DNA from 3 places in the Paenarthrobacter sp. 10L420 genome. Region 3 is predicted to be linked to each of the others. Evidence: riboswitches for the same ligand, from Rfam matches in the RefSeq annotation. Region 3 holds a riboswitch; each other region holds the start of a gene.

Region 1 (2,257 bases), on a different contig from region 3:
TACGGGAATGCTCCAGCGCTGCGACGCAGCGGACCCCGCGGCAATGCAGGAACGCAACGAGATCCTGCGCCACTTGCGCAACTACGCCGCAAGCCATCACCTGGATGTCCGCACCACCACACGCGCTGTTCGTCTGGACTTCCTGGGCGGCGACTCGTCCCAGCAGCTTGGATATGGACTCGCAGCAAGCCTGAACACGGCCAGCCAGAGGGCTGGGCTGGGCGTTTACGGCCCGCTTGAATCCACCCCACGGCAATGGGCCGTGCATACAGCCACAGGAGTTCTTCTGGCCGACCACATCGTGGTGACGCGCTGCGCCCAGAGCCAACTGCGCCGAATGCTTACGGACTTGGGAATCGCCATAGGCCAGAACCTCGTGGCAGCCATGCGTGCCGTGGGAATGCACTTGGTAGGCGTGGGGGAACTCATTACACCCACGCCCAAGGAAGTACTCCGGCAAGCCAAGGCAGTAGGGCAAGCAATCTCAGCCAAGGTGGCTCTACCAGCTTCGCCGGGCATCGCCCTGGCTTAGAAACGAACAAAAGTTAACTCAGAAGGCCGGTGCCTCCGAAGACGTTAGTCCTCGAAGGCACCGGCCTTTTGAGTTGGAGCGTGAAGCTTAGGCGCCAGCGCGTACGTACGTGATGGGGCCGGTTGCGGTGAGCCAGCTGATCGGGTGGATGCCCGTCTGGTTGCCGTTGATGCCACCGCTGATGGCCTGGCCGTTGCCGATGTAGATGGCTACGTGGCCGGACTGGACGATCATGTCACCGGGCTGGGGGTCGCTGACAACCTTGCCGTAGTTCAGGAACTGCATGGGTGCGAGGTCGCCAACCGGGATGCCTGCGGAGCCGAGGGCCCGTTCCACCATGGCGGTGCAATCCTGCATGATGCCGATCTGGGCGTAAGCCGAGGCAACCATAGCGGCGTTGACGCCACCAACAGCCGGAGCCGCAGCAGCAGGCGCGGCTGCCACCGGAGCGGTAGCCGTAGTAGTTGCGGCGGCCTTGACAGTGGCCGCTGCTGGGGCCTGCTTGGCAACCGGAGCCGGAGCAACGGGTGCCGGCTTTTCAATAACGGGAGCCGCAACGGAAGCAACCGCAGGGCGCTCGAAGTTGATCGTGGCCGTGGAGGCGGCCGTAACAACCTTGGTGGGACCCTCAGTGACGGTCTCGGCGACCGTAGCAGGGCTGGAGTCGCGCTGAACAGGGGTCTCTGCTGCGTGGGCAGCAATGGAGCCTGTCAGGACGAGGCCTGAAGCTGCTGCGATGACAGCGGCTTGGCGACCTGCGCCGGATGCGTTGCTGGCAACAGCCTTGGAGATGGAAATGAACGGATTAGGACGTACGCTGTCCGCCTTACGACGGCCGCGAAGAATGCGTGAAGACATGAAAGAGCCTCTCCCGATGCCTGCGAGGTTAGCTGTCGGATTCGGATGGGAGTCACCCGGCCACTATCCCCCGCTGTGCAGCGGAAGCTTCGTGACTTCACCCCAAGGCGCGCTCTGAAAGCGGGCCAAAATGGGTTCCCCGTCTCTGCCGTAGGTTTGTCTGCGAACGGATTCCGGACTGTGGCAGAGCTAGGCAATCAGCCCGGAAATGCCCGTTACGTGGAACAGGCACAAGTACAACCGTACGGGAAGATCACTTCAAAGTCACATTTACGTAACGAGCAGTTCGTTTTTGGCGTGTCGCAGTGACCGTTTCGAGATCTTCGCAAGTATGTAGAAAACCCCGTTATTCCGCGGAATTTTCGTCATCCGGCTCGTTCGGAGCCGCCAGCTTCTTCCGGGCTGTAACAGCGAGGAAGATCACGAGACCGATTGCCACGACGGCGAGGCCAACAATGCTCCAGGGGAAGGGTTGGGAAACTGCCGGAGCGGGCTCACTATTTTCGGTACCGGGCGCTGCCGTCCCCGCCGTCGGAACAGCCGCCGAAGCCGATGGGGAGGCGCCTGCTGAGCCGCTCGCCGTCGTCGTGCTTGTTCCGGAAACAGTGAACTTGAAGGTTCCCTCAATCGGGTGGGAGTCTGAACTGACCACGCGCCACACCACCGTGTATTCGCCAGCCGGAGCGCCCGGACGCAGCTTCTGGACAGCCATGTTGTCGATGATCTCCACTGCGCCATCTGCCCAGTTTTCGCCCCCAGCGGTGACAGTTACGCCCGAACCGATGGCCAGTGGCCGGTTGTTGAACGTGATCGACACCGACGCCGGCACTTCAGCTACCCGCGCACCGTTGGCCGGAGTTGTTGATT
Region 2 (2,257 bases), on a different contig from region 3:
CACGGACGACGGCCGGAAGTCCCTGGCACGCGTCCAGAGCCAGTCCGAACGCATGACCACCCTGGTGGAGGACCTGTTGCTGTTGGCGCGGTTGGACGAAGGCCAGCCATTGAAGGTCACGGATGTGGACCTTACCCAGTTGGTGATCGAGACCGTCAGCGACGAAAAGGTGATGGCACCGGATCACATCTGGAAGCTCCAACTCCCCGACGAGCCCATCACGGTACGCGGGGACGCAACCCAGCTGCATCAGGTGCTGGCCAATCTCCTGTCCAACGCCCGCAAACACACCGATCCAGGTACCACAGTGATCACTGGCGTCGTGCTCTCCGCGGACGGTACCGCGGTGGTCACGGTCACTGACAACGGGGCTGGCATTCCGCCTGAATTCCAGGGCCATGTTTTCTCGCGTTTTGCCCGCGCTGACGCCGCGAGATCAGGCTCTGAAGGAACCTCCGGATTGGGCTTGTCAATCGTCGAATCAATCGTCCAAGCGCACGGCGGAAGCGTGGCAGTAACGTCCAAGCCGGGGTGCACCGAGTTCATTCTGAGACTCCCGTCAGTTTCGAACGAACACGTATAACGAATCAGGCAACATGACGCGCCGTGACCGTGATCTCTGTTACCCAAATGTGACTTAAGCCGAAACCTCCTGTACCTTCGAAAGGGTGGGTCGCCCATAGTTGGCCCACACCCGGGATGCGCCGAGCTCTGCCACTTCCCGGAGTTCCGTTCTCATTCGAGGCAGAGACGGGGGACCCAGAGTCTCCGGGCACAGTACTTTCCTTGCCCTTGGGGTGAAGCCGCAGCTACGCGCGCGGCCGGATGACCTCATCCGAACCCGACAGCTAACTCCGCAGGCGCTGAGAGGTAATCACACATGTCTGAATTCAACGATCAGACGCGCCCTTCCGCGCGTCACCGTGACGAACACAACGCTCCCCTGACCAAATCGCAGTCTGTTCTGAAGACCGCTGCCCGCCGCGGCAAGACCGGTCAGCGCATGTCCGTTGTTGCAGGAGTCGTTGCCGCAGCATTGGGCGTCGCATCGCTTGGCCAGGCCGCAAACGCCGCATTCAACCTCCCGGAAACGAGCCAGGCATCCGAGACGCAAGCCACGGCCCAGGTCAGCAACAAATCAGCGGAAATCTCTGCGTCCCTGGATGCTGCTGCCAAGAAGGGCGCCGGCGATAGGGCCGCTGCAGATCAGGCAGCAGCAGCTGCACAGGCCGCTGCCGAGAAGGCTGCCGCTGAGAAGGCTGCGGCCGAAAAAGCCGCCGCCGACCAGGCAGCAGCCGCACAAGCCGCCGCCGAAAAGGCTGCCGCTGATGCAGCCGCCAAGCAGGCTGCCGATGCCGCCGCTGCTGCAGCCGCAGCCGCAGCAGCTGTTCCCAAGGCCGTGGACGATCCCGCTGCTGCCAAAGCTTACGCCGCCAGCATCCTCGCCAGCTACGGCTGGGGTCCGGGTGAAATGACTGCCCTGAACACACTGTGGGAGAAGGAATCCAACTGGCGGACCACCGCGACCAACGCGTCCAGTGGCGCCTACGGAATCGTGCAGTCTCTGCCAGCTTCCAAGATGGCAACTGCCGGCGCCGACTGGGAGACCAACTACCAAACCCAGATCAAGTGGGGCCTGAACTACATCAAGGAACGCTACGGCTCCCCCTCGGCCGCCCTCGCCTTCCACTTGGCCAACAACTGGTACTAAGCCAACTCAATAAGCAGGTTTGAGCCCACCCCAGCGGGCTCAAACGTGCAGGGCCTGATTACCGCCCCGTTTTCCGCCGTTCGCAGCAGTGATTACTGCAGCTGACAGCGGGAACGGGGCGGTTTTCGCGTTTCAGGTGGCGACGGCTTGCACCTCACGTAACGTCAGGACTTAGCGTTGTGCCCATGACGGGAACAACAGGAACCGGACCGTGGAGCATCGGTGAACTGGCCACAGCATGTGGCGTCAGCGTGCGGACGCTCCACCACTACGACGAGATCGGGCTGCTGTCCGCAAGCCAAAGGACATCATCTGGTCATCGCCGGTATTCGGAGAGCGACCTGCGCCGCCTATACCGGATCAGATCGCTTCAGATGCTGGGGCTTCCGCTCGCTGCCATCGGCAAGGCGCTGCAAACGCCCGAGGATGATCTGGAGTCCCTTCGAGACCTCCTCCAACAGCAGCTGGTCCATGTGCAGGAGCATGCCCAGCAACTCCAAGCGCTCCAAAACCGTTTGGGCGAGCTGTTGTCACGCATGGACGGAC
Region 3 (2,257 bases):
CGAAGAAGGGAAGCTCGAAGGCCTGGCTCATGGTGCCAACGGTCAATACCAGGCCCAATGCCCCAGCGACGACTGCCATGCGCTGGCCCATTGTCTTGACCGAGGCGGCCTTGGTGAGGACTGCGTGTGGTTCGTGGCTGAAGGACGACGCTCCAAACGTGGGGGCAACGCCCGTCGGGGACTCGGCAGCCGTTGTCGCGGAAGGGGCTGTCCCGCTACCGGATGCCTGGGCACGAAGGGCTTTCCGGCTTGCGAGACCAGCTGCGGCGGTGGCGGCTGCCGCGAGCTGGGCAGGGCTCTTTGACTCCGCCGGCGAAGCAGGGAACGCCGGAGCCGCAGGTGTGGGAAGAGGGGCGGCAACGGTCGGAATTTCGGCTGTGACCGGATCCCCAGTGCCGGGCGTGGGCGCCTGCACTATCGGAATGGCAGCGGTGGCGGGCTCGGGTTCGTGCGCGGCGGGGGTGGGTGCAGCAGCAGCCACCATTGGAATGGCAGCGGTGGCGGGCTCGGGATCTGCAGCCGGTTCGGGAGCGAGCGGCGTGGGCGCCGGAACTGTTGGAATCGCAGCCGTAGCCGGCTCCAGAGCAGCGGAGTCTACTGGGGCAGAGTCCGCCGGTGCTGTTTCTGCCGGAGCTGTTTCAGGAGCGATTACAGCTTGGGCTGCCCGTTCACGCTCTGCCGCGCGAGCGGCTGCGCGCGTGGTGGGTGCCGCAGGGGTGGGAACAGGAGCAGTGGCGGGTTCCGGCGTCGTGCTTGTAAAACCTGTTTCTGCTTCCGGCGTGCTGGTGGAGGATCCGCTGGGTTGGGCCCGACGGCGTCCGGTTGGTTGGGTACGCTCGCGCGCTATTTGGGCGCGGCGCGGCTGATCCATGGTTGGGGACATGGTGGTTGCCTCTCAACGCCTGCGAGGTTAGCTGTCGGGTTCGGACGAGGCCGTCCGGCCGCACATGGCGGCTTCACCCCAAGGGCCCATGGAAAATCAGGCCCGGGAACTCTGGGTCCCCCGTCTCTGCCGCTAGTCTGGCGGATCCCGGTTTGCGGCAGAGCTCGGCGTCAACCCGGAAGCGGCCCAGCGGAGATACGGGTCGCTCTTAGACCGTACATGAGCGCCATAGTAAAGTCACATTAATGTAACGGGCGGGACGCCTTCCAGCGCGAAGGTCCGTTAGGACTTAGGCTCCGGGGCCGGAGCCGGGGCTGGCAACTCGAGCTGGATCCTTTGGATTTGGTGTGCGTAATGGGTCTCGGGTCGGAAAATTTCGTCCGTCACGCCCAGGATCCCACCCGCGGCGCCGCGCCGGACTTTCCCCTTGCTGTTCTGGCGCGAGACCCAGAACCAAAGGGCCGCAATGAGGGCAGGTGCTGCCAGTACAGCCACTAGAACGGCCAAGATATCCATCGCCCAAGACTAGCTTCCGCCGCGGCTGGCAGGTAGAACATAGTCGTATGGACCTCCCAGTGATGCCGCCCATTTCGCCCATGCTTGCCAAGTCCGTTCCTTCGATCCCTGATGTAGGCCACTTTGAGCCGAAGTGGGACGGGTTCAGGACCATCGTTTTCAAAGATGGTGACGAGATCATCCTGGGCAGCCGCAACGAACGTCCCATGACGCGGTACTTTCCCGAGTTGGTGGAAGCCCTTCAGAAGAACCTTCCGGACAAATGCGTGATCGACGGCGAGATCGTCCTCATAGCTGACAGCAGGCTCGATTTCGAGGGCCTTCAGCAGCGCATCCATCCTGCCGATAGCCGTGTGCGGATGCTTGCCGAAAAGACACCGTCCTCCTTCATCGGATTCGACATCCTTGCCCTGGGCGGGGAGAACCTCATGGACAAGCCGTTTTCCGAGCGTCGAACCGCCTTGGAGAAGGCGCTCGCCAGGGCTGAGGCGCCCGTGTACGTAACGCCGGCGGTGACGGAACTTGATCAAGCGCAGGAGTGGTTCGTGAAGCTGGAGGGGGCTGGGCTCGACGGCATACTTTCCAAACCGCTCGGAGGGACGTACCAGCCGAATAAGCGCGTCATGTTCAAGACCAAGCATGAACGGACCGCGGACTGTGTGGTGGCTGGATTCCGCTGGCACAAAACGGGAAAGGTTGTGGGGTCGATGCTGCTCGGGCTGTATAACGACGCCGGCCAGCTGCAGCACGTGGGGGTGGTGGCTTCATTTCCCATGGCCAAGCGCGAAAGCCTGGTGGCCGAACTCGAGCCGTACCAGACGGAGTTCAGCGAACATCCCTGGGGTCAGTGGGCCGATC

The links. A riboswitch is a leader RNA that binds a small molecule or an ion and turns the genes downstream of it on or off. The one in region 3 is predicted to bind cyclic di-AMP.
Region 1: linked by a shared signal. The riboswitch ahead of AC1DD5_RS24205 (NlpC/P60 family protein) and the one ahead of AC1DD5_RS16725 (hypothetical protein) in region 3 are both predicted to bind cyclic di-AMP.
Region 2: linked by a shared signal. The riboswitch ahead of AC1DD5_RS16235 (aggregation-promoting factor C-terminal-like domain-containing protein) and the one ahead of AC1DD5_RS16725 (hypothetical protein) in region 3 are both predicted to bind cyclic di-AMP.

What each region holds. Positions count from the first base shown of each region.
Region 1 covers NZ_JBFTJK010000031.1:18,828-21,084, reverse strand. The annotation lists gene AC1DD5_RS24210 (FAD-binding protein) at 1-532, shown strand, start outside; gene AC1DD5_RS24205 (NlpC/P60 family protein) at 620-1,390, opposite strand; cyclic di-AMP (ydaO/yuaA leader) riboswitch at 1,394-1,562, opposite strand; gene AC1DD5_RS24200 (copper resistance CopC family protein) at 1,737-2,257, opposite strand, start outside.
Region 2 covers NZ_JBFTJK010000011.1:84,106-86,362, forward strand. The annotation lists gene AC1DD5_RS16230 (sensor histidine kinase) at 1-583, shown strand, start outside; cyclic di-AMP (ydaO/yuaA leader) riboswitch at 718-875, shown strand; gene AC1DD5_RS16235 (aggregation-promoting factor C-terminal-like domain-containing protein) at 881-1,711, shown strand; gene AC1DD5_RS16240 (MerR family transcriptional regulator) at 1,897-2,257, shown strand, end outside.
Region 3 covers NZ_JBFTJK010000012.1:12,507-14,763, reverse strand. The annotation lists gene AC1DD5_RS16725 (hypothetical protein) at 1-883, opposite strand, end outside; cyclic di-AMP (ydaO/yuaA leader) riboswitch at 886-1,036, opposite strand; gene AC1DD5_RS16720 (hypothetical protein) at 1,166-1,399, opposite strand; gene AC1DD5_RS16715 (ATP-dependent DNA ligase) at 1,447-2,257, shown strand, end outside.